Regions from separate parts of the Streptomyces sp. NPDC054872 genome, predicted to be linked through region 2. Evidence: predicted binding sites of a transcription regulator. Region 2 holds the regulator's gene; the other holds the start of a gene.
What was found. Region 2 encodes HrcA, which represses chaperone genes, less so after heat shock. Its sites were predicted from a motif close to TTNGCACTCNGNNNNNCNGAGTGCNAA; they were not measured.

Region 1: the regulator HrcA is predicted to act here: its motif matches at 12,298-12,324, upstream of groL (chaperonin GroEL).

What each region holds. Positions count from the first base shown of each region.
Region 1 covers NZ_JBSGYY010000033.1:28,441-42,960, forward strand. The annotation lists gene ACWGIH_RS31885 (1-phosphofructokinase family hexose kinase) at 1-579, opposite strand, end outside; gene nagA (N-acetylglucosamine-6-phosphate deacetylase) at 737-1,879, opposite strand; gene ACWGIH_RS31895 (ROK family protein) at 1,879-2,847, opposite strand; gene ACWGIH_RS31900 (SIS domain-containing protein) at 2,991-3,884, opposite strand; gene ACWGIH_RS31905 (ABC transporter substrate-binding protein) at 4,017-5,282, shown strand; gene ACWGIH_RS31910 (DUF3263 domain-containing protein) at 5,293-5,586, shown strand; gene otsB (trehalose-phosphatase) at 5,603-6,454, shown strand; gene ACWGIH_RS31920 (alpha,alpha-trehalose-phosphate synthase (UDP-forming)) at 6,644-8,047, opposite strand; gene ACWGIH_RS31925 (hypothetical protein) at 8,142-8,441, opposite strand; gene ACWGIH_RS31930 (glucosyl-3-phosphoglycerate synthase) at 8,525-9,469, opposite strand; SAM riboswitch class I at 9,636-9,770, shown strand; gene thrC (threonine synthase) at 9,788-11,110, shown strand; gene ACWGIH_RS31940 (MoaD/ThiS family protein) at 11,212-11,487, shown strand; gene ACWGIH_RS31945 (cold-shock protein) at 11,912-12,115, shown strand; gene groL (chaperonin GroEL) at 12,453-14,078, shown strand; gene ACWGIH_RS31955 (esterase/lipase family protein) at 14,187-14,520, opposite strand, start outside.
Region 2 covers NZ_JBSGYY010000007.1:247,987-262,506, reverse strand. The annotation lists gene ACWGIH_RS11740 (SpoIIE family protein phosphatase) at 1-904, shown strand, start outside; gene hemW (radical SAM family heme chaperone HemW) at 1,228-2,460, shown strand; gene ACWGIH_RS11730 (DUF3097 domain-containing protein) at 2,660-3,493, opposite strand; gene ACWGIH_RS11725 (MBL fold metallo-hydrolase) at 3,528-4,271, opposite strand; gene hrcA (heat-inducible transcriptional repressor HrcA) at 4,473-5,489, shown strand; gene dnaJ (molecular chaperone DnaJ) at 5,490-6,629, shown strand; gene ACWGIH_RS11710 (nitronate monooxygenase) at 6,800-7,897, shown strand; gene ACWGIH_RS11705 (16S rRNA (uracil(1498)-N(3))-methyltransferase) at 7,894-8,652, shown strand; gene ACWGIH_RS11700 (VOC family protein) at 8,680-9,072, shown strand; gene ACWGIH_RS11695 (hypothetical protein) at 9,190-9,750, shown strand; gene ACWGIH_RS11690 (S41 family peptidase) at 9,802-13,035, shown strand; gene ACWGIH_RS11685 (histidine triad nucleotide-binding protein) at 13,091-13,444, shown strand; gene ACWGIH_RS11680 (ribonuclease Z) at 13,451-14,359, shown strand; gene ACWGIH_RS11675 (adenosine deaminase) at 14,373-14,520, shown strand, end outside.

The DNA.
Region 1 (14,520 bases), on a different contig from region 2:
CTCGGCCAGTTCGTCGGCGTTCGGCTTGACGATGTCGGGGCGGGCGGCGACACCGCGGCGCAGCGCCTCCCCGCTGGTGTCCAGGAGCACGGGGACCCTGGCGGCGCGCGCGGCCCGTACGAGCGTCGCGTACGCGCCGACCGGGACGCCCGGCGGCAGGCTCCCGCAGAGCGCGACCGCGGCGACGCCCCGGCACAGCAGTTCCTCGTACGACTCCTGGAACGCGGTCCATTCGGCGGGCGAGACCGCCGGTCCCGGTTCGTTCAGCTGTGTGGTGTCGCCGGTCGCCGCGTCGACGACGGCGAGCGTGCGGCGGGTGGCGCCGGCGACGGGCACGAGGGCGTCCGTGACGCGGGGATCGCGCGTCAGGCGCTCGTGCAGGACGCGGCCCGTGTCGCCGCCCGCGAAGCCGGTCACCGTCACGTCGTGGCCGAGGGCGGCCAGGACGCGGGCGACGTTCAGGCCCTTGCCGCCGGGCCGTTCGATGACCTCGGTGACGCGGTGCGAGGCGTGCGGGACGAGGGCGGGGACGCGGTAGGTGATGTCCAGGGCGGCGTTCAGCGTCACTGTGAGGATCACTCGTCACTCACCCCCGAGTTCGCTTCCGGACGCGCTTGCCGCCCGTCTCCTGCCGGGGCTGATCATGCCAAAGAGAAGGCGGTTGGCCCAGGGGTCCGGGCCAACCGCCTTCTCTTCGTTGCCTCTTCAACGGGTGGTGAAATCATCCCAGTTGCGCCTAATGGGGCGCAACCACCCACTCGCCCTTGCGCATGACGCCCTTCAGGTCGAACTCCGCGTCCAGAACCACCAGGTCGGCGTCCTTGCCGGGTTCGAGCGAGCCGATCTCGTCGTACATCCCGAGGAGCCTGGCCGGGTTGGCGGAGATGGCCCGCACGACGTCCTCGACCGGCAGTCCGTCCACGGTCACCGAGCGCTTGAACGCACGGTCCAGGGTCAGGGTCGAGCCCGCGATCGAACCGCCCTCGACGAGGCGCGCGACGCTGTCCTTCACCTCGACCTCCAGCGGACCGAGCATGTACCGGCCGTCCCCGAAGCCCGCCGCGTCCATGGCGTCCGTGATGAGCGCGGTGCGGGCGGCGCCCGCGTGGTGGAAGGCCAGCTCGAACGCGGCGGCGTGCAGATGCGTGCCGTCGTTGATCAGCTCGACCGTGATCCGCTCGTCCTCCAGGAGCGCGGCGATCGGGCCGGGCTCGCGGTGCCCGATGCCCGGCATCGCGTTGTAGAGGTGCGTGGCGACGGTGGCGCCCGCGTCGATGGCCTGCACCGTCTGCTCGTACGAGGCGTCCGTGTGCCCGATGGCAGCGATCACACCGTGCTCGGCCAGGAGGCGTACGGAGTCGATGCCGCCCGGCAGCTCGGTGGCCAGCGTCAGCATCTTCGCCCGGCCGCGGGCCGCGTCGATGAGCTTGCGGACCTCGGCGGGGTCCGGGTCGCGCAGGAGCACCTCGCTGTGCGCGCCCTTGCGGCACGGTGAGATGAAGGGGCCCTCGAAGTGGATGCCCGCGATGTCGCCCTGCTCGGCCAGCTCGCTGAGCATCCCCGCCCGCTGGGCGAGGAAGTCCATCTCGCCGGTGACGGTGGAGGCGACGAGCGTGGTCGTGCCGTGCAGGCGGTGCGTGTGGACGCCCTTGAGCACCTCCTCGACCGTGCCGGAGGTGAAGGAGGCGCCGCCGCCGCCGTGGTTGTGGATGTCGACGAAGCCGGGGACCACCCAGTGGCCGGGCGGGAGGTCGATGGTTTCGGCGTGCGCGGGAGCGCTCCCGGAGATGCGCTGACCGTCGACGATCACACGGCCGCCGGTGACCGTCCCGGTGGGCAGGACCACCTGAGCACCGGCGAGAACTTTGCTAGCGGCCATCAGGCGGTTACCTCCGTGGATGGGGCGGGGTCGGGAGCGGGGTCGGTTCCTTCGAGCAGATCCCAGGCGAGCAGGCCCGCGCCCAGGCACCCGGCGGTGTCCCCCAGGGCGGCGGGGACGATGAGGGGCTGGGTCTGGAACTGGACGATGCGTTCCGTCATGGCCGCCCGCAGGGGTGTGAACAAGGTTTCCCCGGCCTCGGCGAGACCGCCACCGATGATCAGCGTGTGCGGGTCCAGGAGGGTGAGGGCCGTGATGAGGCCGTCGGCGAGCGCGTCGACCGCGTTCTGCCAGACCTCCCGGGCGCGCGGGTCACCCGACTCCACGGCCTTCGCGCAGTCCGCGGCGTCCGCGTCCGGGTCGCCGCTCGCGCTCGCCCACGCCTCGCTCACCGCGGACGCGGAGGCGAGCCGCTCCAGGCAGCCGCGCTGGCCGCAGCCGCACAGCGGGCCGCCGGGGCGCACGATGATGTGCCCGATCTCGCCCGCCGAGCCGTGGGCGCCGGGCTCGATGCCGCCGCCGATCCCGATCGCCCCGGCGATGCCCGTGCCCAGGGGCACGAAGAGGAACCGGTCGGCGCCCTTGCCCGCGCCGATCCGCCCCTCGGCGAGGCCGCCGGTGCGGACGTCGTGGCCGAGCGCCACCGGGATGCCTTCGAGCCGCCGGCTCAGGAGGTCGCGCATCGGGACGTCGCGCCAGCCGAGGTTCGCGGCGTAGACCGCTGTGCCGCGCTCGGTGTCGACGATGCCGGGGATCGCGACGCCGGCCGCGGCGGCGGGCTCCCCGAACTCCCTGATCCCATGGGCGCGCAGATCGGCGGCGAAGTCGAGGATGGACTCGACCACGGCGTCGGGACCGCGTTCCCGGCCGGTGGCCCGCCGCGCCTCGTGGAGGAGCGCGCCGTCCGCCCCGACCAGGGCGGCCTTCATTCCGGTGCCGCCCACATCGAGGGCGATGACGTGTCTCACGGGGGACAGTGTCGCGCCTACGCCGCGAGAGGTCTAGTCCACTTCGCCCAATCGCCGGGATCCCTCGGTGGGCGGGGGCCCTGAAACCGCCGCTTCGCGGCGATGTCTCCCGCCCACCCACCCGTTCACCCCGAAGTCACCCGCTAGCCCAGAATGACGCTCCGCGTCAGGTTCCGCGGCCGGTCGGGGTCGAAGCCCCGGGACTCGGCCAGGGCCACGGCAAGCCGCTGGGCCCGTACGAGATCCGCCAGGGGATCCAGCTCCTCGCGGGCCACCAGCTCCCCGCCGACCCGGGCGACATCGCCCGCAAGTCCCTCGGGAAGCACGCCGAACATCCACGCCACCCGGCCGGGACCCGTGATGGAGATCGGCCCGTGGCGGTACTCCATCGCCGGGTACGACTCCGTCCAGGCGCCCGCGGCCTCCCGCATCTTCAGCGCGGCCTCCAGGGCGAGACCGTACGTCCAGCCCCGCCCGAGGAACGTCCACTGCTCGGCGCCGACCACGGAGGCGGGCAACGGCTCCGACACCGCGAGCTCCGCGTCGACCGCCGCGTCGGCGATCGACTTCACGCCGGGGATGTCGCCGAGCCCGGCCCGCAGGAAGGCGAGCGCGGTCGTGGCGAAGCGGGTCTGGACGACCGACTCCTCGTCCGCCCAGTCGAGGACCGCCACCGCGTCGGCCGCGTCCATGACCGGGGTCTTCGGATCGGCGGTCAGGGCCGTGGTCGGGACCACGCCCTTCAGCGCGCCGAGGAGATCGAGGACCTCCGTCGTCGTACCGGACCGGGTGATGGCCACCACCCGGTCGTACGTCCGCCCCGCCGGGAACTCCGACGAAGCGAAGGCGTCCGTCTCGCCCTGCCCGGCCGCCTCGCGCAGCGCCGCGTACGCGATGGCCATGAACCACGACGTCCCGCACCCCGTGACGGCCACCCGCTCGCCCGGCTTCGGCAGCCCGTCGAAGGTGAGAGCGGCCTCGGCCGCCCGGTGCCAGCAGGCGGGCTGAGTTGCTATCTCTGCTGCGGTACGCGACATGCGTCGAGACTCCTTGCCGGTGGGCTGTCAGTGGTACGCCGTTGCACAAGCGATACTGAGGTGGTGTAGACCTCGTGTCCATACGCGAGGGAAAATCGCAGTTCACGTAGATCATCGAGGGTGGGAACAGCTGTGCAGCGGCGCGCGACAGGACTGACCGCGGCGATAGCCGTACTGGGCATGGCGGCGGTGCTCGCCGGCTGTGGCGGTCCGGGCGACTCCGGCGACGTCACCCTCAAGCTGGTGGCCGCCGACTACGGCGACTCCAAGGCCAACAGCTCCCAGAAGTACTGGGACAGGATCGCCGAGAAGTTCGAGGCCGAGAACCCCGGCATCAAGGTCGACGTCAGCGTCTACTCCTGGACCGACGTGGACCGCAAGGTCAAGGACATGGTCAAGGCCGGCGACGCCCCCGACATGGCCCAGATCGGCGCGTACGCCGACTACGCCGCGGCGGACAAGCTGTACCGCACCGAGGACCTGGTCTCCATCTCCACCCAGGCCGACTTCATGGCCCCCCTCTCCGAGGCGGGCGAGGTCAAGCGCGTCCAGTACGGCATGCCGTTCGCCTCCTCCACGCGTCTGCTCTTCTACAACGAGAAGATCTTCAAGGACGCCGGCCTCACCCCGCCGCAGAGCTGGCGCGAGCTGGCGGCCGACGCCAAGACGCTCAAGGCGCGCGGCGTGAAGATCCCCTACGCCCTGCCGCTCGGCAAGGAAGAGGCGCAGGCCGAGACGATGCAGTGGCTGCTCAGCGGGGGCGGCGGCTACACCGACAACGTCGGCACGTACGACATCGACTCCACGCAGAACGTGAAGACCTTCACCTGGTTGAAGGACGAGCTGGTCGGCAAGGGCCTGACGGGCCCCACGCCGCCCGCCAAGCTCGACCGCGCCGAGGCCTTCGCCGCCTTCACGCGCGGCGACGTGGGCATGCTCAACGGCCACCCCACGCTGATGCAGATGGCCGCGAAGAAGGGCGTGAAGTACGGCATGGTGCCGATGCCCGGGGTGAACGGCCACACCCAGGCCACGATGGGCGTCGCCGACTGGATGATGGCCTTCAAGCAGCGCGGCAACGGCGAGGAGATCGGCAAGTTCCTCGACTTCGCCTACAGCACGAAGAACGTCCTGGACTTCTCGCGCGAGTACGACCTGCTGCCGGTCACGAACTCCGCCGCCGAGGAGATGACGGGCAACAAGAACGACAAGGCGCTCGCCGAGTTCCTCGACGAGCTGCCCACCTCGCAGCTGTACCCCGTGGGCAAGACGTCCTGGGCGCAGGTGTCCGTCCAGGTCAAGAAGTACATCGGCAAGGCAGTCGACACGAACGGCAATCCGGCGTCGATCCTCAGCCAGATCCAGTCCAAGGCGGCGACCGAGGAGAACTCGGAATAGCGTGACCGGCATGACCGATGGCACGGACGGCGACGCGAGGGACGGCGACGTGAAGGGCGGCGACGCGTTCCCCGACACCGGCCTCTCCGAGCGGGACCGCGCGATCCTCGCCCTGGAGCGCCGGGACTGGGTGACCGGACCCGGCGCCAAGGAGCGGGCCGTGCGCGAGCAGCTCGGCCTGGTGCCGGTCCGCTACTACCAGCTCCTGAACGCCCTGCTCGACGATCCCCGCGCCCTCGCGCACGATCCGGTCACCGTCAACCGGCTTCGGCGGGTCAGGGAGTCCCGGCGCGGGGAGCGTTGAGCGTAGGGTCGGGCCCATGGGTGACCTTGAGTACTCTCCCGAGCTGCCCGAGCCCGTGACCTCCGCCGGGCGCGAGGGTCTCGCCGCGCTGCTCGCGCGCCCCGGGAAAACCGTGATCGCGCTCGACTTCGACGGCACGCTCGCTCCGATCGTGGCCGACCCCGAGCAGGCCCGCGCCCACCCCGGCGCCGTCCCCGCCCTCGCCGCGCTCGCGCCGAAGGTGTGTTCCGTCGCGGTCGTCACCGGGCGTCCGGCGGGTGTGGCGGTGCGGTACGGGGGCCTCGCGGGCGTGCCCGGCCTCGAACACCTCGTCGTGCTCGGGCACTACGGCGCCGAGCGCTGGGACGCCGTCTCGTCCACCGTGCACGCGGCGGAGCCGCACCCCGGCGTGGCGGCCGTGCGCGCCGAACTGCCCGGTTTCCTGGACACGATGGGCGCGTGGCGCGGGACGTGGATAGAGGAGAAGGGCCGGGCGGTCGCCGTCCACACCCGGCGTGCGGCCGATCCGCAGGCCGCCTTCGAGGCGCTGCGGGACCCGCTGGCCGAGCTGGCGTCCCGCCACGGCCTCATCGTCGAACCGGGGCGCCTCGTCCTGGAGTTGCGGCCCCCCGGCATGGACAAGGGAGTGGCCCTCGCGGACTACGTACGGGAGGTGGGTGCTGAGACCGTGCTGTACGCGGGCGACGACCTGGGCGACCTGCCCGCCTTCGCGGCGGTGGAGAAGCTGCGTTCCGATCAGGTGCGGGGGCTGCTGGTGTGCAGCGGCAGCGCGGAGGTCGCCGAGCTCGCCGACCGCGCGGACCTCGTGGTGGACGGGCCCAAGGGGGTCGTGGCCCTGCTGGCAGCAATTGCCGCCCGGCTTCCCTGACCGCAAGGGACTTGTCCCCGACCCCGCCCCTTCCCGAAAACCGTGCCTGCGCCCCGGACCTGCCTGGGGCTCCGCCCCAGACCCTGACAAGACGGCCTCAAACGCCGGCCGGGCTGAAATAGCCTAGGCAGTACAGGGCCCTCGCGCCGAGCGAGTTTTCGGGAAGGGGCGGGGTCGGGGACAGAAAAACTAGCCCGCCAGCGCCCGCAGCTGGTCCAGGAACCACTGGGCAGGAGGCAGAGCGGTGGCCGCCGCGGCGAGGCGCTTGGTGCGTTCCGCTCGTTCCTCCAGGGGCATGGTCAGTGCCGTGTGCAAGGCCGCGGCGGTCCCCGTCACGTCGTACGGGTTGACCACCACCGCGTCCTCGCCCAACTCCTCGAACGCCCCCGCCTCCCGGGAGAGAACAAGAGCGCACCCCTCGTCCGAGACGACGGGAACCTCCTTGGCCACCAGGTTCATCCCGTCCCGGATCGGGTTCACCAGGGCCACGTCCGCCAGGCGGTACGCCGCCAGCGAGCGGGCGAAATCGTCCTTCACGTGCAGGACGACCGGTGTCCAACCCTCCACCCCGTACTCGGAGTTGATCTCGTCCGCGAGTGCCTGCACGGATGCGGTGTAGTCGCGGTACACCGCGAGATCCTGCCGCGACGGGTAGGCGAACGCGACATGCACGACTCGCTCCCGCCACTCGGGCCGCGAGGCGAGCAGTTCCCGGTACGCCCGCAACCCCCGCACGATGTTCTTCGACAGCTCCGTCCGGTCCACCCGGACGATCACCTTCCGGTCGCCGGAGCCCCCGATCTGCTCCCGCAGCGCGACAAGACGCTCCTCCACGTCCGCCCGCCGCGACCGCTCCCGCAGGAAGTCCGCGTCGGCCCCGAGCCCGTGCACCCCGATCCGCGTCCCCGACGTACCACCGAGGACGGCGACGCAGCACTCCGTGAACGCGTCCGCCCACCGGCCCGTGAGGAACGCCGCGCGGTCGGCGCCCAGGACGCCGCGAAGGAGCTGCTCCGCGATGTCGTCCGGCAGCATCCGGAAGTAGTCCACCGGCGCCCACGGCGTGTGCGAGAAGTGGCCGATGCGCAGGTCGGGGCGCAGCTCCCGCAGCATCCCCGGCACCAGCGCCAGGTGGTAGTCCTGGACGAGGACCGCGGCGTCCGCGCCCGCACTCTGCGCGAGCGCTTCGGCGAAGGCCCGGTTGTAGGCCTCGTACGACGCCCACTGCGCCCGGAACTCCGGGCCGAAGGCCGGTTCGAGCGGCGTCTGGTAGAGCATGTGGTGGACGAACCACAGCACCGAGTTCGCGATGCCGTTGTACGCGTCGGCGTGCACCCGCGGGTCGATGTCGAGCATCCGCACGCCCGGCTCACCCACCCCGCGCCGCACGGCCTCCCGGTCGCCGTCGCCCAGTGCCGCGCAGACCCACAGGGTCGCGTCGCCGCTGTCGGAGTCGCCGATCGCGCTGAGCCCGGAGACGAGCCCGCCTCCGCCCCGTTTGGCCGTCAGTTCCCCGTTCTCCTCCAGGGTGTACGTGACGGGGCCGCGGTTGGACGCGACGAGGACCTGGGCGGAGGCGTGCTCGGAGACCATGTGGCGAACCTAGCCCCTGGGGCGGGCACTCAAACGTACGGCCGGACCCCGACGGCCCGGCCGTACACAATCGGCGCCGGTTCAGCCGTGGCGGCTAGTCACGCCTGCTCCTCGCGGCCGCCACCGCCAGCGCGCCCAGGGCGCACAGGGAGATCGCCAGACCCGCGTACAGCATCGTGTCCGAGTCGCTGCCCGACTTGGCCAGTTGCCCCGTGGCGCCCTCCCGGCGCACGGGCTCGCCCCCTCGCTCCCGTGGCGCGGGCCGCTCCTGCGCCCACCGGGTGATGTCGTCGGTGTGGCTGATCCTCGGTCCGGTGCCGGCATCCGCCGCGGCGGCGGGCGCGATGGCCGCGCCGAGTGCTCCAGCCGCGAGGGCGGCCGTCGCCAAGGCCACGGCACCGACGCGTAGCGCGCTTCCCTTTGCTCGTCTGACCCACATAAGTGGGGAATGTAGACAAAATGCCCGGCTCGGGGTGGTTACGCCACGCGGCGAGCCGTGTACTCCGCGATGCCGCACATCGGCGGGCGCTCCTCCGTGTCCACCGAATGGGTCCGCGGCTCGAACCCCTGCTCGCCCCGTTCGAACTGGGTGAGCTCGGGCCGTACGAGATGGCCGCGCGCGAGCCGCAGCTGCGCCGTCCGGTAGATCGCCGCCGCCATCCGGCCGAGCGCCTGCCCGTCCTGGTGCCGGTGCTTGCGCACCCCGACATCGACCTGCGCGAGCGCGTCGAGGCCCACGGTGTGCAGCGCGTCGACGAGCAGCCCCAGCTCCACTCCGTAGCCGACGGGGAACGGCAGCCGCTCCAGAAGAGACCTGCGCGCCGCGTACTCGCCGCCCAACGGCTGCACGAATCCCGCCAGTTGGGGCCAGTGCATGTTGAGCAGCGGGCGCGCCATCAGCTCGGTCACCCGGCCGCCCTGGCCTGCGGTCTCGCCCAGGGGGCGGTCGTACATCGCCTTCACGAAGTGCACGTCGGGCTCCGTGAGCAGCGGGCCCACGATGCCCGTCACGAAGTCCGCCGAGAACTCCCTCAGGTCCGCGTCGACGAACGCGACGATGTCACCGCCGGTCACCAGGAGCGAGCGCCACATGACCTCGCCCTTGCCGGGCACGGACGGCACGCGCGGCAGGATCGCGTCCCGGTGCACGACCCGTGCGCCCGCCTCCCGCGCGACCTCGGCCGTACGGTCCCGCGAGCCGGAGTCGATCACCACGAGCTCGTCGACGAGCGCGGCCTTCTCGACCAGCTCCCGGCGGATCTCGGCGACGATCTCGCCGACCGTCCCCTCCTCGTCGAGCGCGGGCAGGACGACACTCACCGAGGCCCCCGACGCCCGCTTGGCGGCGACGAGTGCGCTGAGCGGACGGTCGGCAACGGACCAGGAACGCCTGGTCAGCCAGCGCTCGGCCTCTTCCAGCACGGGTGGCTCCTCCTGTGTGTGGCCTACATGTGATCCATCTCGCGGTTCGGACGACTATCTCAAGGGTCCAGGCCGTCGGTTACAGTCTTGAACAACGCCGATGACCATCGCATGCCGGGGTCATCGCGTAACAAATGCCTCGGGCCCCTGAAGCCCGGCGCCATACCGCTCATCCAGAGGGGCAGAGGGATACGGCCCGTTGAAGCCCCGGCAACCATCCCGCCGACCGCGCACGCGAGGTCTCGGTGGGGAAGGTGCCAATTCCGTCTCGCGGCGAGATGCGTCGCGAGGAAGATGAGGAGAAAGGGCCTCGCCTCCATGGCTGCGCAGACTGTCGCAACGAACGACACCACCCCCTCCACCACCACGGCTGCTGACCGGGGGTCCGTGGACCTCGGCCCCGCATCGGGCCTCTCCTGCCGCGAGTGCGGCGAGCTCTACGCCCTCGGCCCGATCTTCGCCTGCGAGGCCTGTTTCGGCCCGCTCGAAGTCGCGTACGACCTGCCGACCGGTGACCCCGAGGCGCTCCGCAAGCAGATCGAGTCCGGCCCCGACAACATCTGGCGCTACGCCCCGCTGCTTCCCGTCCCGGCGAACGTCGCCGAGAAGCCGAACATCAACCCCGGCTGGACCAAGCTCGTCAAGGCCGACAACCTCGCCCGCGAGCTCGGCGTCGAGCAGGGCAAGCTGTTCGTCAAGGACGACTCCGGCAACCCGACGCACTCCTTCAAGGACCGCGTCGTCGCGCAGGCCATCGAGGCGGCCCGCGCCTTCGGCTTCACCACCCTCTCCTGCTCCTCCACCGGCAACCTCGCGGGCGCCGTCGGTGCCGCGGCGGCCCGCGCCGGCTTCCGCTCCTGCGTGTTCATCCCGCACGACCTGGAGCAGGGCAAGGTCGTCATGGCCGCGGTCTACGGCGGCGAGCTCGTCGGCATCGAGGGCAACTACGACGACGTGAACCGCTTCTGCTCCGAGCTCATCGGCGACCCGCTCGGCGAGGGCTGGGGCTTCGTGAACGTGAACCTGCGGCCGTACTACGGCGAGGGCTCCAAGACCCTCGCGTACGAGATCTGCGAGCAGCTCGGCTGGGTCCTGCCCGACCAGCTGGTCATCCCGATCGCCTCGGGCTCGCAGCTCACGAAGATCGACAAGGGCCTCAAGGAGCTCATCGCGCTCGGCCTCGTCGAGGACAAGCCCTACAAGATCTTCGGCGCCCAGGCCGAGGGCTGCTCGCCGGTGTCCACCGCCTTCAAGGCCGGGCACGACGTCGTGCGCCCGCAGAAGCCGGACACCATCGCCAAGTCGCTCGCCATCGGCAACCCGGCCGACGGGCCGTACGTCCTGGACATCGCGCGTCGCACGGGCGGTGCGGTCGAGGACGTGAACGACGAGCAGGTCGTCGACGCGATCAAGCTGCTCGCCCGGACCGAGGGGATCTTCGCGGAGACCGCCGGGGGTGTGACGGTCGGTGTCACCAAGAAGCTGATCGAGGCGGGGCTCATCGACCCCTCGCTGACCACGGTGGTCCTGAACACGGGTGACGGTCTCAAGACCCTGGACGCTGTTGCCGAGACCTCTCAGGCGACGGCCACGATCAAGCCGAGCCTCGACGCGTTCCGCGCCGCCGGGCTCGCCGACTAGGCGCCGTAGGGCCTGACCGCCGTTCTCGACGGCGGTCGTGGTCCGTCCTCGCGCAGTTCCCCGCGCCCCTGAAGGGGCCCCACACACCCCGAGGTGAATCCATGAGCGTCAAGGTCCGCATCCCCACCATTCTCCGCACCTACACCGGCGGTCAGTCCGAGGTCGCCGCCGAGGGGGCGAACCTCTCCGAGGTCATCGCCGACCTGGAGGCCAAGCACGCCGGCATCGCGGCCCGCGTCCTGGACGACCAGGGCAAGCTGCGGCGCTTCGTGAACGTCTACGTGAACGACGACGACGTCCGCTTCGAGCAGGGCCTGGAGACCGCCACGCCGGACGGCGCGGGCGTCTCCATCATTCCCGCCGTCGCGGGTGGTTGATCCTTTAAGGAAATACCCTGCGTAATCCTTGTTGCCCCCTCCGCGAGAGAAACGGAGGGGGCAATTCCATGTGGTTGAGCGCGGTACAGTTGGGAAGCGAGCTTCCCCGTTTGTGCCGAGCGCATATACGAAGTCGCCCCGAGGGCGACAAGAAGTAGCCAAAGTGCACCGCCCATTTGCCCTTCTCGTGGCATTTGCCTGGCCCGACTTGCCCTGAACTCCGGTGAATTCTCCGCATATTACCGATCAGGCGTGCCCAGAATTCTCGTCCGATTGACCTGTTGCAGAGGGCAGTTGGACAGATACATTCAGCCGCGGTCGACGCGTTCCGGCGCACGCCTCCACAACCCATTGGGGGGGTGAGGTCTGACCCGGGTCCGCGAAGTGCGGGTCCGTGCAAGGGCCAGTAATAGGGGAGTTAGGCATGGCTCAGGGCACCGTCAAGTGGTTCAACGCGGAGAAGGGGTACGGCTTCATCGCGGTCGACGGTGGTGCGGATGTTTTCGTCCACTACAGCGCGATTCAGATGGACGGCTACCGCACCCTTGAAGAAGGTCAGCGAGTGGAGTTCGAGATCTCGCAGGGCCAGAAGGGTCCGCAGGCGGACATGGTCAAGCTCGCCGTCTGATCTCGGCGCGATCGGCCAGCGAACTTAGCGAGTGACGAGGGGCCCGTATCCCGACAGGGGTACGGGCCCCTCGTGCGTCCCCGGGGGCGCGCCCCCCTGGAGCACTCCGGGGCGCCCCCTCGTACGTCTGGGATCCGTAAGAGGCGCTTGCACTCGTAGGGGTCGAGTGCTAATCATTGGGCTTAGCACTCTCCGAGTGAGAGTGACAGAACTTGGATCGGGTCGGTGAGGCCCGCAGGCCGGGTGGGGCAAGGAACCACAAGGTCTGCAGGCCGTCCGTCGCGGGCGCTGGCGCGATCCGGAAGCATGCCACCCCTGTCCGGGAGGACCACTTCACATGGCCAAGATCATCGCGTTCGACGAGGAGGCACGGCGCGGCCTCGAGCGCGGCATGAACCAGCTCGCCGACGCCGTCAAGGTGACCCTGGGCCCCAAGGGTCGCAACGTCGTCCTCGAGAAGAAGTGGGGTGCCCCCACGATCACCAACGATGGTGTTTCCATCGCCAAGGAGATCGAGCTCGAGGACCCGTACGAGAAGATCGGCGCCGAGCTGGTCAAGGAGGTCGCGAAGAAGACGGACGACGTCGCCGGTGACGGCACGACGACCGCGACCGTCCTGGCGCAGGCGCTGGTCCGCGAGGGCCTTCGCAACGTGGCCGCCGGTGCCAACCCGATGGCCCTCAAGCGCGGCATCGAGAAGGCCGTCGAGGCCGTCTCGGGCGCCCTGCTCGAGCAGGCCAAGGACGTGGAGACCAAGGAGCAGATCGCTTCGACCGCCTCCATCTCCGCCGCCGACACCCAGATCGGCGAGCTCATCGCCGAGGCGATGGACAAGGTCGGCAAGGAAGGCGTCATCACCGTCGAGGAGTCGCAGACCTTCGGGCTCGAGCTTGAGCTCACCGAGGGCATGCGCTTCGACAAGGGCTACATCTCGGCGTACTTCGCCACGGACATGGAGCGTATGGAGGCGTCGCTCGACGACCCGTACATCCTGATCGTGAACTCGAAGATCTCGAACGTGAAGGACCTCCTTCCGCTCCTCGAGAAGGTCATGCAGTCCGGCAAGCCGCTGCTGATCATCGCCGAGGACGTCGAGGGCGAGGCCCTGTCGACTCTGGTCGTCAACAAGATCCGTGGCACGTTCAAGTCCGTCGCCGTCAAGGCGCCGGGCTTCGGTGACCGCCGCAAGGCCATGCTCGGCGACATCGCCATCCTCACCGGTGGCACCGTCATCTCCGAGGAGGTCGGCCTCAAGCTGGAGAACGCCGGTCTCGACCTGCTCGGCCGCGCCCGCAAGGTCGTCATCACCAAGGACGAGACCACGATCGTCGACGGCTCCGGTGAGAGCGACCAGGTCCAGGGTCGCGTCAACCAGATCCGCGCCGAGATCGAGAACTCGGACAGCGACTACGACCGCGAGAAGCTGCAGGAGCGCCTGGCGAAGCTCGCCGGCGGTGTTGCGGTCATCAAGGCCGGTGCCGCGACCGAGGTCGAGCTCAAGGAGCGCAAGCACCGCATCGAGGACGCCGTTCGCAACGCGAAGGCCGCCGTCGAAGAGGGCATCGTCGCCGGTGGTGGCGTGGCCCTCATCCAGGCCGCCGCTGTCTTCGAGAAGCTTGAGCTCGAGGGCGACGAGGCCACCGGTGCCGCCGCTGTGAAGCTGGCCCTGGAGGCCCCGCTGAAGCAGATCGCGGTCAACGCCGGCCTCGAGGGTGGTGTCGTCGTCGAGAAGGTGCGCAACCTGACCGTCGGCCACGGCCTGAACGCCGCGACCGGTGAGTACGTCGACATGATCGCCGAGGGCATCCTCGACCCGGCGAAGGTCACGCGCTCTGCCCTGCAGAACGCCGCGTCGATCGCCGCGCTGTTCCTCACCACCGAGGCCGTCATCGCCGACAAGCCGGAGAAGGCGGGCGCTGCCCCGGCCGGCGGCGGCATGCCGGGCGGTGACATGGACTTCTGATCTGCCTCTGGCTGATCGGCGGTTCATCGCTGTACGCGAACCGAGGGCGGTACCTCCCACTGGGGGGTGCCGCCCTCGGGCGTTGTGCCGTGCAGGAGACCGCGGGGCCTACGGAAGCCGCTCCACGATCCAGGTGCAGAGTTCTTGCGTGATCAGGGTGTGGGCCTCGTTGTGGGTGGCGCAGAGGTACTCGTCGAGCTCGCTGTCCTCGGACTGTTCCGGGAACGGGTCGTGGAGCTTCTCGTGGGTGTCGATGTCGCGGAGCGCGACCGCGCTGACCGCCGGGACGAAGCAGTGCTCCCGGATCTCCGCCTCCGAGCCGAGGCCGATGATCGCCGGGATCTTGTCCAGCTCGTCCGCGAGGATGCCGAAGCCCTCCAGGGTGCCGCCGGGGGCGCCGTCGATCTCGGGCAGGCCCGAGGTGCGGATCTGCGGCTTGCGC
Region 2 (14,520 bases):
CATCGGGCGGGCCGGGATGATGCGCTTCGCGGACGAAGTCACCGGCCTCATCGAGGACTTCAGCCGCCGCGTCGCCCTGGCCATCAGCGCGGCGCGGCGCTATCAGCGCCAGGCCACCATCAGCCAGGTCCTGCAGCGCGGCCTCCTGCCGAGCTCCGTCGCCGACATCCCCGGCGTGAGCAGCGGTGTCGTGTACGAGCCGCGGGACAAGGGCGGGCCCGGCGGTGACTTCTACGACGTGTTCCAGGCGGGCAAGAACCGCTGGTGCTTCGCGCTCGGCGACGTCCAGGGCAAGGGCGTCGAGGCGGCCGTCGTGATCGGCCTCGCCCGGCCCTGGCTGCGGCTGCTCGCCCGCGAGGGGTACGAGGTCGCGGAGGTGCTCGACCGTCTCAACCAGCTCCTCCTCGACGACGCCACCGAGGCGGCGGACGCGGCCGCGGCGGTGGTCGCCGTCGCGGGCGGCCAGGGCGTGCCGCCCGAAGGGGCCACCTCCCGCTTCCTCTCCCTCCTCTACGGCGAACTGGTGCCCATGGACGACGGGGGTGTCCGCTGCACGGTGGCCAGCGCGGGACATCCCCTGCCGCTGCTGCTCTCCCCGGACGGGAAGGTCCAGGTGGCGGCCACGCCCCAGCTGCTGCTCGGGGTCGTCGACGACGCGACGTACAAGAGCGAGACCTTCGAGCTGCGCACGGGCGACACGCTGCTCTGCGTCACGGACGGCGTGACGGAGCGGCGTACGGGCCGGCGGATGTTCGACGACGGCGACGGCCTCGCGGCGGCCCTCGCGAGCTGCGCGGGCCTCGACGCGGCTCTCGTGGCGGAGCGGATCAAGCGCATGGTGCACGAATTCTCGGACCGGCCGCCGGACGATGATCTGGCGGTGCTGGTGCTGCAGGCGGAGTGAGGCGGTGTGCGGTTGCTCGGCGGGGGTGTGGTCTGTGTGGCTGGGGGTCCGGGGGTCGTCCCCCGGGTGGGTGCAGCCTCGGGCCGGCCGCCGGATGATGATCTGGCGGTGCTGGTGCTGCAGGCGGAGTGAGGCGGTGTGCGGTTGCTCGGCGGGGGTGTGGTCTGTGTGGCTGGGGGTCCGGGGGTCGTCCCCCGGGTGGGTGCAGCCTCGGGCCGGCCGCCGGATGATGATCTGGCGGTGCTCGTGCTGCAGGCGGAGTGATGTGCGGGTGACGCACGGCAGCGGCGTCCGGGTTCTCCGGGGTGCGGGACAATCGGGGTATGCCTTCCGCACTGCCCGATGGTGAGCCCATGCCCGAGGACGGGGCCCTGCCCGCGTCCGCCCTCGCGGGTGCGGCGTCGCGTCCGCTCGGTTTCTACCTGCACGTCCCGTACTGCGCCACGCGCTGCGGGTACTGCGACTTCAACACGTACACCGCGACCGAGCTGCGTGGCTCCGGCGGTGTGCTCGCCTCACGCGACAACTACGCGGACACCCTGATCGACGAGGTGCGGCTCGCGCGCAAGACCCTGGGCGACGACCCGCGCCCGGTACGGACCGTCTTCGTCGGGGGCGGTACGCCGACGCTGCTCGCCGCGGCCGACCTGGTCCGCATGCTGGGGGCCGTGCGGGAGGAGTTCGGGCTCGCGGACGACGCGGAGATCACCACCGAGGCGAATCCGGAGTCCGTCGACCTGGCCTACCTGAGCGAGCTGCGGGCCGGCGGCTTCAACCGCGTCTCCTTCGGCATGCAGAGCGCCAAGCAGCACGTACTGAAGGTGCTCGACCGTACGCACACCCCCGGCCGGCCCGAGGCCTGCGTGGCCGAGGCGCGGGCGGCGGGGTTCGAGCACGTCAATCTGGACCTCATCTACGGGACGCCGGGCGAGACGGACGAGGACTGGCGGGCCACCCTCGACGCGGCCATCGGCGCCGGGCCCGACCACGTCAGCGCGTACGCCCTGATCGTCGAGGAGGGCACGCAGCTGGCGCGGAGGATCCGGCGCGGTGAGGTGCCCATGACCGACGACGACGTGCACGCGGACCGGTACCTGATCGCCGACGAGGTCCTCGGGGGCGCCGGATTCTCCTGGTACGAGGTGTCCAACTGGGCCACGTCCGATGCCGGGCGGTGCCTGCACAACGAGCTGTACTGGCGCGGGGCCGACTGGTGGGGGGCCGGGCCGGGGGCCCACAGCCACGTGGGGGGCGTGCGGTGGTGGAACGTCAAGCATCCCGGGGCGTACGCGGGGGCGCTGGGTGCTGGGCGCTCGCCCGGGGCCGGGCGGGAGGTTCTCGCTGCGGAGGATCGGCGGGTGGAGCGGGTCCTGCTTGAGCTGCGGCTGCTTGAGGGGTGTCCGTTGTCGTTGCTGAAGCCTGCGGGTCTTGCGGCTGCGGGGAGGGCCCTCGCGGATGGCCTCCTCCAGGCGGGCCCCTACGGGGAAGGGCGGGCCGTGCTGACCCTGCGGGGGCGGTTGTTGGCGGATGCGGTGGTGCGGGACCTGGTGGACTGAGGTTCGGGCGGTCCCTGCGGGGCTTTCCCCAATCCCACCCCTTCCCGAAATTCCGGCTCCGCCGACTCGGGGGCACCGTCATCACCGGCTCCGCCGAGTTCGTCCTCAAACGCCGGACGGGCTGAAATGACCTCGGCCGGGCTGGAGAGCTCGCGTCGGGTGGGGGCGGGACAATCCGCACCCGCACGCGGCAGGCGGGCTATTGGCCCGCCTCCGGCGGTCCCGTGACGAAGTCGATCAACTCCTCCACGCGGCCCAGCAGCGCCGGCTCCAGATCCCGGTAGCTCCGCACCGAGCCCAGGATTCGTTGCCACGCGGCGCCCGTGTTCGGGGGCCAGCCGAGCGCCTCGCAGACGCCCGTCTTCCAGTCCTGGCCGCGGGGGACCCGGGGCCACGCCGCGATCCCCACCGAGGACGGCTTCACCGCCTCCCACACGTCGATGTAGGGGTGCCCCACCACCAGGGCCGAAGAGGAATTCACCTGCGCCGCGATCCGCGATTCCTTCGAGCCGGGGACCAGGTGGTCCACCAGGACGCCCAGGCGTGCGTCGGGGCCGGGGGAGAACTCCTCGACGATCCCGGGGAGGTCGTCGATGCCCTCCAGGTACTCGACGACCACACCCTCGATCCGCAGGTCGTCGCCCCACACCCGCTCGACCAGCTCCGCGTCGTGCCGTCCCTCGACGTAGATCCGCCCGGCACGGGCGACCCGGGCCCGCGCACCCGGCACGGCCACCGAACCCGAGGCGGTACGCGTGGGACGTACGGGAGAGGAAGCAGCGGACGGGCGGACGAGGGTGACCGTCCGGCCCTCCAGGGCGAAGGCGCCCGGCGTCATGGGGAAGACACGGTGCTTGCCGAAGCGGTCCTCCAGGGTCACCGCCGGACCCTCCGCCGTCTTCTCGCAGCGGATCACCGCCCCGCAGAACCCGGTGCTCAGCTCCTCCACCACGAGGTCCGCCTCCGCGGCGACCTCCGGCACGGGCTTCGGCTTCTTCCAGGGCGGAGTGAGATCTGCGGAGTACTGGCGCATTCGCATGACGATAAGAGGAACGGTGTGCGAGCGGCTACGACACGCCGAAGCGAGCCGCCAGTGTGGCGCGTTGCGCGCGGACAAATGCCGCATCGACCACCGCGCCGTGCCCCGGCACGTACAGCGCGTCCTCGCCGCCCAGGTCCAGGAGCCGGTCGAGCGCGGCCGGCCACCGTGCCGGGACCGCGTCAGGACCCGCCTGCGGTTCGCCCGACTCCTCGACCAGGTCGCCGCAGAAGACGATCTCGGGGGTGTCGCCCGTGCCGGGGACCAGGACCGCCAGGTCGTGTCCCGTGTGGCCCGGGCCGACGTTCGCGAGCAGGACCTGCACCCCGCCGCCCAGGTCGAGCGTCCACTCCCCGCACACCGCGTGATGCGGGCGGACGAGCAGGTCAGCCGCCTCCGCCGCGGCGTCCGGGGCGACCCCCTGCCGCACCGCGTCGTCGCGCAGCTCGTCGCCTCCCCTGGCGAGCAGCGCGTCGAGTCCGACCGCGCCGTACACCTCCACGCCCGCGAACGCCGCGGCGCCGAGAACGTGGTCGAAGTGCGGATGCGTCAGGGCGAGATGGGTGACCCGGCGGCTCCCGCCGAGGATGCCGCGCGCCTGGGTGCGCAGTTCCGCACCCTCGCGCAGGGTCGCGCCCGCCTCGATCATCAGCGCCGAATCACCGCCGACGACCAGGCCCGCCGTACAGTCCCAGACCGGCAGCCGCCTGCGTCCCACATGCGGCGCGAGCCGCTCCCAACCCGCCTCGTCCCAAGCCAGTGCCACGTCCATGGAGCCGACGCTAGTCCCGCGCGGGCGGCTTGGCAGCCGTCACTCCGGCCGTCGGACCGACATAGGGTCCGGCCCTTGCCGGGCCCGTACCTCGCAGCCGTACACTGGGCGCGGTGCAGGCTGGCACTCACCTGCGGGGAGTGCCAGGCAAGGCCGCGGGGCAGACGGGTCCCAGGGCGAAAAGGTGGAGGTGTTGCGCGGATGCTCAGTGAACGCAGGCTCGAGGTGCTGCGTGCCATCGTCCACGACTACGTCGGCACCGAGGAGCCCGTCGGCTCCAAGGCGCTCACCGAGCGGCACAGCCTCGGTGTCTCACCGGCCACCGTCCGCAACGACATGGCGGCGCTCGAGGAGGAAGGGTTCATCGCCCAGCCCCACACGAGCGCGGGCCGTATCCCGACCGACAAGGGGTACCGCCTCTTCGTCGACCGGCTCGCGGGCGTCAAGCCGATGGCGGCGCCGGAGCGCAGGGCCATCCAGAACTTCCTCGACGGCGCCGTCGACCTCGACGACGTCGTGGCGCGCACGGTACGGCTGCTCGCGCAGCTGACCCGGCAGGTCGCGGTCGTGCAGTATCCGTCCCTCACGCGGTCGACGGTGCGGCACGTGGAGCTGCTCTCACTGGCTCCCGCCCGGCTGATGCTCGTACTGATCACGGACACGGGCCGGGTCGAGCAGCGCATGATCGACTGTCCCGCCCCGTTCGGCGAGACCTCGCTCGCGGACCTGCGGGCGCGGCTCAACAGCAGGGTCGCGGGCCGTCGCTTCGCGGACGTGCCCCAGCTGGTGCAGGACATGACGGAGTCCTTCGACGCGGAGGACCGCGGCACGGTGGCGACGGTGCTCTCCACACTCCTCGAAACTCTTGTCGAGGAGACCGAGGAGCGGCTGATGATCGGCGGAACGGCCAATCTCACCCGCTTCGGACATGACTTTCCCCTCACCATCAGGCCCGTCCTGGAGGCTCTTGAGGAGCAGGTCGTCCTGCTCAAGTTGCTTGGCGAGGCCACAGATTCGGGCATGACCGTACGGATCGGTCACGAGAACGCCCATGAGGGACTCAGCTCTACGTCCGTGGTCTCCGTCGGCTACGGTTCGGGCAGCGAGGCAGTAGCCAAACTCGGCGTGGTCGGCCCGACCCGCATGGACTATCCGGGAACGATGGGAGCAGTACGCGCAGTGGCACGTTACGTCGGACAGATCCTGGCGGAGTCGTAAGTGGCCACGGACTACTACGCCGTACTAGGCGTGCGCCGCGACGCTTCCCAGGACGAGATCAAGAAGGCCTTCCGGAGGCTTGCGCGAGAGCTTCACCCGGACGTGAATCCGGACCCGAAGACTCAGGAGCGCTTCAAGGAGATCAACGCCGCGTACGAGGTGTTGTCGGACCCGCAGAAGAAGCAGGTCTACGACCTCGGCGGCGACCCGCTGTCCCAGCAGGGCGGGGGCGGCGGTGCGGGCGGTTTCGGGGCCGGTGGCTTCGGCAACTTCTCGGACATCATGGACGCGTTCTTCGGGACGGCGTCGCAGCGTGGCCCCCGGTCGCGCACGCGCCGTGGCCAGGACGCCATGATCCGGCTCGAGATCGACCTGGACGAGGCGGCCTTCGGGACCACCAAGGACATACAGGTCGACACGGCGGTCGTCTGTACGACCTGCAGCGGTGAAGGTGCCGCGCCGGGGACATCCGCTCAAACGTGTGACATGTGCCGCGGTCGCGGTGAGGTGTCGCAGGTCACGCGGTCCTTCCTCGGCCAGGTCATGACGTCGCGGCCGTGCCCGCAGTGTCAGGGCTTCGGCACGGTCGTGCCCACCCCCTGCCCGGAGTGCGCCGGCGACGGCCGCATCCGGTCGCGGCGGACGCTCACCGTGAAGATTCCCGCCGGTGTCGACAACGGCACGCGGATCCAGCTCGCGGGCGAGGGCGAGGTCGGCCCCGGCGGCGGTCCCGCGGGCGACCTGTACGTGGAGATCCACGAGCTGCCGCACGCCGTGTTCCAGCGGCGCGGGGACGATCTGCACTGCACGGTCACCATCCCCATGACGGCCGCGGCTCTGGGCACCAAGGTGCCCCTGGAGACGCTGGACGGCCTGGAGGAGGTCGACATCCGGCCCGGCACGCAGTCAGGACAGTCGGTGCCGCTGCACGGCAGGGGCATCACGCACCTGCGGGGCGGCGGTCGCGGTGACCTCATCGTGCACGTCGAGGTCCTCACGCCGAGCAAGCTGGACGCGGAGCAGGAGCGGGTCCTGCGGGAGCTCGCGCAGCTGCGCGGCGAGGAGAGGCCCACGGGGCAGTTCCAGCCGGGGCAGCAGGGTCTGTTCTCTCGCCTGAAAGACGCGTTCAACGGCCGCTGAGGTTCTGGTGCTCCGGCACCGGAGGGTTTGCCCTCCGGTGCCGGAGCATTGCCGATTTCTGCGGGGTGCCGGGTGGGTGGGCAGGAAAGTCTGTAGCCCGCCGCAGGCGCCCGCGGGCAAGGCGCAAGGGGCGATTCGGCCGCCCGCCCAGGGCATGGCACGATGCGTTCATGCCCACCGCACTGACCGATCTCTGCCGCCTACCGATCGTGCAGGCCCCCATGGCGGGCGGCGCCTCGTGCCCCCAGCTCGCCGCGGCCGTCTCCGAAGCCGGGGGGCTCGGATATCTCGCCGCCGGATACAAAACCGCCGACGGGATGTACCAGGAGATCAAACAGCTGCGGGGGCTCACGAGCCGGCCGTTCGGCGTGAACCTGTTCATGCCGCAGCCCGAGTACGCGGACGCCGCCGCCGTCGACGTCTACCGCAACCAGCTCGCCGGTGAGGCCTCCTGGTACGAGACGCAGCTCGGCGACCCGGACAGTGGCCGCGACGACGGCTACGACGCCAAGCTGGCGATCCTCGTCGAGGACCCGGTGCCGCTGGTGTCGTTCACCTTCGGCTGCCCCACCCGCGACGTCTTCGACGCCTTCGCCCGCGTCGGCACCATCACCGTCGCCACCGTCACCTCGCCCGAGGAGGCTCAGACCGCCCAGTGGTCGGGTGCCGACGCCGTGTGCGTCCAGGGCATCGAGGCGGGCGGCCACCAGGGCACGCACCGCGACAACCCCGAGACGGACGGCGCGGGGCTCGGCCTCCTCTCGCTCATCGCGCAGGTGCGCGACACCGTGCAGATCCCGATCGTCGCGGCCGGCGGTCTGATGCGCGGCTCGCAGATCGCCGCGGTGCTCGCGGCCGGCGCGGACGCCGCGCAGCTCGGCACGGCCTTCCTGGTCTGCCCCGAGTCGGGCGCGAACGCCCTGCACAAGCAGGCCATGACCAACCCGCTGTTCACCCGCACCGAGCTGACCCGGGCCTTCTCGGGGCGCCCCGCGCGGGGCCTGGTCAACCGCTTCATGCGGGAGCACGGTCCCTACGCCCCCGCCGCCTACCCCCAGGTCCACCACCTCACCAGCGGTCTGCGCAAGGCCGCGGCCAAGGCCGGTGACGCGCAGGGCATGGCGCTGTGGGCGGGGCAGGGCCACCGCATGGCGCGCGAGCTTCCCGCCGGGCAGCTCGTGGAGGTCCTCGCGGCCGAACTGGCCGAGTCGAAGGCAGCGTTGGCGGCCGGAGGGCAGCAGGGGGACCAGCCGGGGGGCCAGGCGTGACCGCGCCCGTCTTCGTCGTCGAGACCTTCGAGCCCATCGAGAAGGCGGCCGCGGGTGGCGACGGACGCTACGTCCTCGACGGCCCCGAAGGGCGCCATGCCGTCTCCGTGAAGCGGCTGCACGCCGGTGAGGACGTCGTCCTGACCGACGGGGCCGGGCGCTGGGCGAACTGCGTGGTCGAGGACACCGAGGGCAAGGACCGGCTGATCCTGCGGATGGTCTCCGTACGCGAAGAGGAGCCGCAGGAGCCCCGCATCACCGTCGTACAGGCCCTGCCCAAGGGCGACCGCGGTGAACTCGCCGTCGAGACCATGACGGAGACCGGCGTCGACGCGATCGTGCCCTGGTCCGCGTCGCGCTGCATCACGCAGTGGAAGGGCGAGCGCGGGCTCAAGGCGCTCGGCAAGTGGCGGGCCACGGCGCGCGAGGCCGGCAAGCAGTCCCGCCGGGTGCGGTTCCCCGAGGTGGCGGACGCCATGTCGACGAAACAGGTGGCGGCGCTGCTCGCCTCCGCCGACCTCGCCGCGGTCCTGCACGAGGAGGGCAGCGAGCCGCTGGCCACGGCCGGTCTCCCGGCGGCCGGGCACATCGTCCTCGTCGTCGGCCCCGAGGGTGGCGTGTCACCGGACGAGCTCGCGGCCTTCGCGGACGCGGGGGCGAAGCCGTACCGCCTGGGGCGTAGCGTGTTGCGTACGTCGACCGCGGGGACGGCGGCGGCCGCGCTGCTCCTGGGGCGCACGGGCCGCTGGTCCTGAACTCCCGCGCCGGGTGAGGGAGATGCCGTGGAACTGGCCCAAGTACGGCTGCTCGTATCGGACTTCAGTGCCTGCTACCGCTTCTACGCCGACATCCTCGGCCTCAAGCCGCAGTCGGGGGCGGTGCACGGGCCGTACGAGAAGTTCAGTCCCGCGGTCGGTTCCGCGGGGATCGCGCTCCAGGACCGCTCGATGATGGCCCGGCTCCTCGACGAGCTGGACGAGTCGGCGACCGGCCACCGCTCACTGGTGGTGCTCCGGGTCGACGACCTCGACGCGTACTGCGGGCAGATCGTCGGGCGCGGCGGTGTCATCGCCCAGGGGCCCGCCCCGCTGACCGACCGCATGCGGGCCGCCCATCTCAAGGACCCGGAAGGGAACTTGGTGGAGTTGCAGGAGTGGCTGCTGCTGCGCGGCTGAAGCCGGTCAACTGCTCAGGGCCTCGCGGGAGTTGGACGCAAAGGGGACTGTCGTCAGGCGGCTCGCAGTGGCACTCTGCCGCCCATGGGGGCATTGAGGCGCATACGAGATCGTGCGGTGGAGGTACGTGGACGGCGCCGCCGGGAGCTGTACGCCGTCGGGTTCGCGGGGGCGGCGGTGATCGGGGCCGCCGCGTGTGATCCGACCGCCGGCGGCATGAACACCGCGGCCATCGCCATCACCACGGACGAGATGGCGACCAAGGAGCTGGAGCGGCAGCAACTCGACGTGCTGTGGATCAGCTGCACCGCCCGCTACGAGTCCAAGGTCACACCGTCCAGCGGCTCCCCCGACCGGGACGCCGCGGCCACCGTCGACTGCCAGGGTCAGGCCAAGAACGACAAGAGCTCGGACGGCACCAGCGACATCACCGTCAAGGGTTCGGTGTGGTCCGTCGTCGACGGGCGCTGCGTACGCGGCAACCTCACCGCCAAGGTCGACGGCAAGCAGTGGTTCCGGGTGGACGTGCTCGGCGACTGCGCCGGAGGCGACACATCGGAGCAGCCGCAGGACCCGGACCAGCCGGACCAGCCGGACGAGCCCGACCAGCCGCCCGTCGCGACCGTCACGGTGACCGTCACGCCCCATCCGAGCTGCTCGTGCATCAGGGGCAAGTGATCCAAAACCCTGTCCGGCTCCGCCGACCCTGCCTAGGCTGGCCGTGTGACACTGACTGGGCACTCTGCGTATCTCCGGTTTCCCCATCTGCGCGGCGAGTTGGTCGCCTTCACCGCCGAGGACGACGTCTGGGTCGCGCCGCTCGACGGCGGCCGGGCGTGGCGCGTCAGCGCCGACAACATGCCGGTGAACCACCCCCGGTTCTCCCAGGACGGGACCACCGTCGCCTGGACGTCCACGCGTGACGGCGCCCCCGAGGTGCATGTCGCCCCGGCCGACGGCGGACCTTCCGAGCGCCTTACGTACTGGGGCAGTTCACGCACCTCGGTACGCGGCTGGACCCCGGACGGGCGGGTCCTCGCCGTCAGCACGGCAGGCCAGGCCTCGCTGCGCCGCAGCTGGGCGCGGGCCGTCCCGCTGGACGGCGGGCCTGCGGACACGCTGCCGTACGGACTCGTGGGCGATGTCGCGTACGGCCCCCGGGACGGCCAGGTCCTGCTGCTCTCCGCGCCGATGGGGCGCGAGGCCGCCTGGTGGAAGCGCTACCGCGGCGGCACGGCGGGCAAGCTCTGGATCCGGCGCGGGGACACCGGCACGGACGCGGACGGCGGCGAGGCCCGCTTCGTACGCGTCCACGAAGAGCTCGACGGGAACATCGAGTACCCGCTGTGGGTGGGTGAGCGTGTCGCCTTTCTCTCCGATCACGAGGGCGTCGGAGCCGTCTACTCCTCGCTCGCCGACGGCTCCGAGTTGCGCAGGCACACCGGCATCGACGGTTTCTACGCCCGGCACGCCGCTACCGACGGCACGCGCGTCGTGTACGCGTCGGCGGGTGAACTCTGGCTCCTGGACGACCTGGTGGACGCCGCGCCCCGCCGTCTCGACATCCGCCTCGGCGGCCAGCGCGCCGACCTCCAGCCGCACCCCGTGAGCGCGGCACGCTGGTTCGGTGCGGCCGCTCCCGACCACACGGGGCGGGGCAGCGCCGTCTCCGTGCGCGGCGGCGTGCACTGGGTGACGCACCGCGAGGGGCCCGCCCGCGCGCTCGCCGCCGAGCACGGGGTGCGCGCACGGCTGCCGCGCACGTTCCGGGTCGACGGCGAGGAACACGTCGTCTGGGTGACGGACGCGGAGGGCGACGACGCGCTCCAGTTCGCGCCGGCCACGGGCCTCGCGCCCGGCGCCACCCCGCGCAGGATCGCCGCCGGGCAGCTGGGCCGGGTCCTCGGGCTCGCCGTGGCACCCGACGGGAGCCGGGCCGCCGTCGCCTCGCACGACGGCCGGGTGCTCCTTGTCGAGCGGGAGAGCGGTGAGGTGCGTGAGGTCGACCGCGGGGAGCACGGCGACGCCACCGGGCTCGTCTTCTCGCCCGACTCGGCCTGGCTCGCGTGGTCGCATCCGGGGCCGAGTCCACTGCGGCAGCTGAAGCTGGCCAACACGGCCGATCTCTCGGTGTCCGACGCGACGCCACTGCGGTTCCGTGACTACGCGCCCGCGTTCACCCTCGACGGGAAGCATCTGGCGTTCCTGTCCGCGCGGGCCTTCGACCCCGTCTACGACGAGCACGTCTTCGACCTCGCCTTCGTCGGAGGATCGCGGCCCCACCTCATCACCCTTGCCGCCACCACGCCCTCGCCCTTCGGGCCGCAGCGCCATGGGCGGCCCTTCGAGGCTCCCGACAAGGACGAGACCCCGGACAGCGAGGGCTCGCCCGTCACCCGCATCGACCTCGACGGTCTCGCCGACCGCATCGTGCCGTTCCCGGTCGAGGCCGCCCGGTACTCGACGCTGCGGGCCGCCAAGGACGGCGTCCTGTGGCTGCGGCACCCCGTGCGGGGCGTCCTCGGCGCGTCCCGGGCCACCCCGTCCGACCCCTACCCGCAGACCGAGCTCGAGCGCTACGACCTGGTCCAGCAGCGCATCGAGGAACTGGCATCGGACGCCGACCACTTCGCCGTCAGCGGGGACGGCAAGCGGGTGCTGCTGTGGGCCGACGGAAAGCTGAAGGTCGTGCCGAGCGACCGGCGTGCCTCCGGGGACGAGAGCTCCGACTCGAACATCACCGTCGACCTCACACGGGTCAGGCAGACCGTCGACCCCGCCGCCGAATGGCGCCAGATGTACGACGAGGCCGGGCGCCTCATGCGGGACAACTTCTGGCGTCCCGACCTGGGCGGGATCGACTGGGACGGCGTACTCGACCGGTACCGTCCGGTGCTCGACCGGGTGGCCACCCACGACGACCTAGTGGACCTGCTGTGGGAGGTCGCCGGAGAGCTCGGCACCTCGCACGCGTACGTCATGGGCGGCGGAACCCGGGGGAGTTCGGCGCTGCGCCAGGGGCTGCTCGGCGCGGACGTCTCGCGCGGCGCGGACGGCGCGTGGCGCATCGACCGCATCCTGCCCTCCGAGACCTCTGATCCCGCCGCCAGGTCGCCGCTCGCCGCCCCCGGCGTCGCGGTGCGTGCCGGGGACGCCTTGCTGGCCGTCGCGGGGCGCCCGGTCGATCCGGTGGTGGGCCCCGGCCCGCTCCTCGTGGGCACGGCGGGCAAGCCGGTGGAGCTGACGGTGTCGCCCGCGGGCGGGGGCGACCCGCGGCACGCGGTGGTGATCCCCGTCGACGACGAGGAGCCGCTGCGGTACCACGCCTGGGTCGTGGACCGGCGTGCGTACGTCCACGAGCGGTCGGGCGGGCGGCTCGGATACCTGCACGTGCCGGACATGCAGGCCCCCGGCTGGGCGCAGATCCACCGGGACCTGCGGGTGGAGGTGGCCCGGGACGGTCTCGTGGTGGACGTACGGGAGAACCGTGGCGGGCACACGTCCCAGCTGGTGGTGGAGAAGCTGGCCCGCAAGATCGTGGGCTGGGACCTGCCGCGGGGCGCGCGGCCCTTCAGCTATCCGGCGGACGCGCCGCGCGGGCCCGTCGTCGCCGTCGCCAACGAATTCTCCGGCTCCGACGGGGACATCGTGAACGCGGCGATCAAGGCGCTGGGGATCGGGCCCGTGGTGGGGACGCGGACGTGGGGCGGCGTCATCGGCATCGACAGCCGGTACCGGTTGGTGGACGGGACGCTGGTGACCCAGCCGAAGTACGCGTTCTGGCTGGAGGGCTACGGCTGGGGCGTCGAGAACTACGGGGTCGACCCGGACGTGGAGGTGGTGACGACCCCGGAGGACCACGCGGCGGGCCGGGACCCGCAACTGGACGAGGCGATCCGCCTGGCACTGGCTTCCCTGGAGACGACACCTCCCAAGACGGCACCGGAGCTGCCGGGGTCCTGAGGTCGCCGGATAGCATGCGGGTGGACCAGTGAAGAGCGAGGACCGGAGGCACCGCATGGCGGGAGAACCGCAGGCTGACTGCCTGTTCTGCAAGATCGTCGCGGGGGACGTGCCCGCGACCCTCGTCAGGGAGACGGACACGACCGTCGCCTTCCGGGACATCAACCCGCAGGCCCCCAGCCACGTATTGATCATCCCCAAGGCGCACTACCCGGACGCCGCCGCCCTCGCCGCCGCCGAACCCACCATCGCCGCAGACGTCCTGCGCGAGGCCGGCGAGGTCGCCGCCGAGGAGAAGGCGGAGAGCTACCGCATCGTCTTCAACACCGGTACCGGCGCGGGCCAGACCGTCTTCCACGCGCACGCCCACGTCCTCGGCGGACGCGGCCTGCAGTGGCCTCCGGGATAAGCGCCCTTGTCCGTCCGTGAACTGGTGGTCCTCGGCACCGCCAGCCAGGTCCCCACCCGGCACCGCAACCACAACGGGTACGTCCTGCTCTGGGACGGGCAGGGCATCCTCTTCGACCCCGGCGAGGGCACGCAGCGCCAGATGCTGCGTGCCGGGGTCGCGGCGCACGACCTGCACCGGATCTGCGTCACGCATTTCCACGGCGATCATTCGCTCGGCCTGCCGGGGGTCATCCAGCGCATCAACCTGGATCGCGTCCCGCACGACGTGACCGTGCACTTCCCGCGCTCCGGGCAGCACTTCTTCGACCGGCTCCGGTACGCCACCGCCTACCGCGAGACCGTCGCCCTCGTCCAGGAGCCCGTGTCGGACGACGGCCCCTTGGCCGTCACCCCCTCCTTCGCGCTGGACGCCGTCAAGCTCTCGCACCCCGTCGAGTCCTTCGGCTACCGCATCACCGAGCCCGACGGCCGGCGGATACTTCCGGAGCTGCTCGCCGAGCGCGGCATCGCCGGGCCCGACGTGGGCCGCCTGCAGCGGGAAGGCTCGCTGCGGGGCGTCACGCTCGACGAGGTGAGCGCGGTGCGGCGGGGGCAGAAGTTCGCCTTCGTGATGGACACCCGCCTCTGCGACGGCGTCCGCGCCCTTGCCGACGGCTGCGACATGCTCGTCATCGAATCCACGTTCCTGGACGAGGACGAACAACTGGCTCTCGATCACGGGCACTTGACCGTGGGGCAAGCCGCCCGGGTCGCCGTGGACGGCCGTGTCCGGCATCTCGTGCTGACCCATTTCAGTCAGCGCTACCCCGACCCCGGCGTTTTCGAGCAGCAGGCCCGGGACGCGGGATTCGACGGTGAACTCACCGTCGCCAAAGACCTGCTGCGTGTACCTCTGCCCAAACGAACCACCTGAGTGAGCCGCCGCCATGCCCCTTCCCAAAGCCGAACTCCACCTCCACATCGAGGGGACGCTCGAACCCGAGCTCGCTTTCTCCCTCGCCGCCCGCAACGGCGTGACGCTCCCGTACGCGGACACCGAAGAGCTCCGCAAGGCCTATCTCTTCGATGATCTGC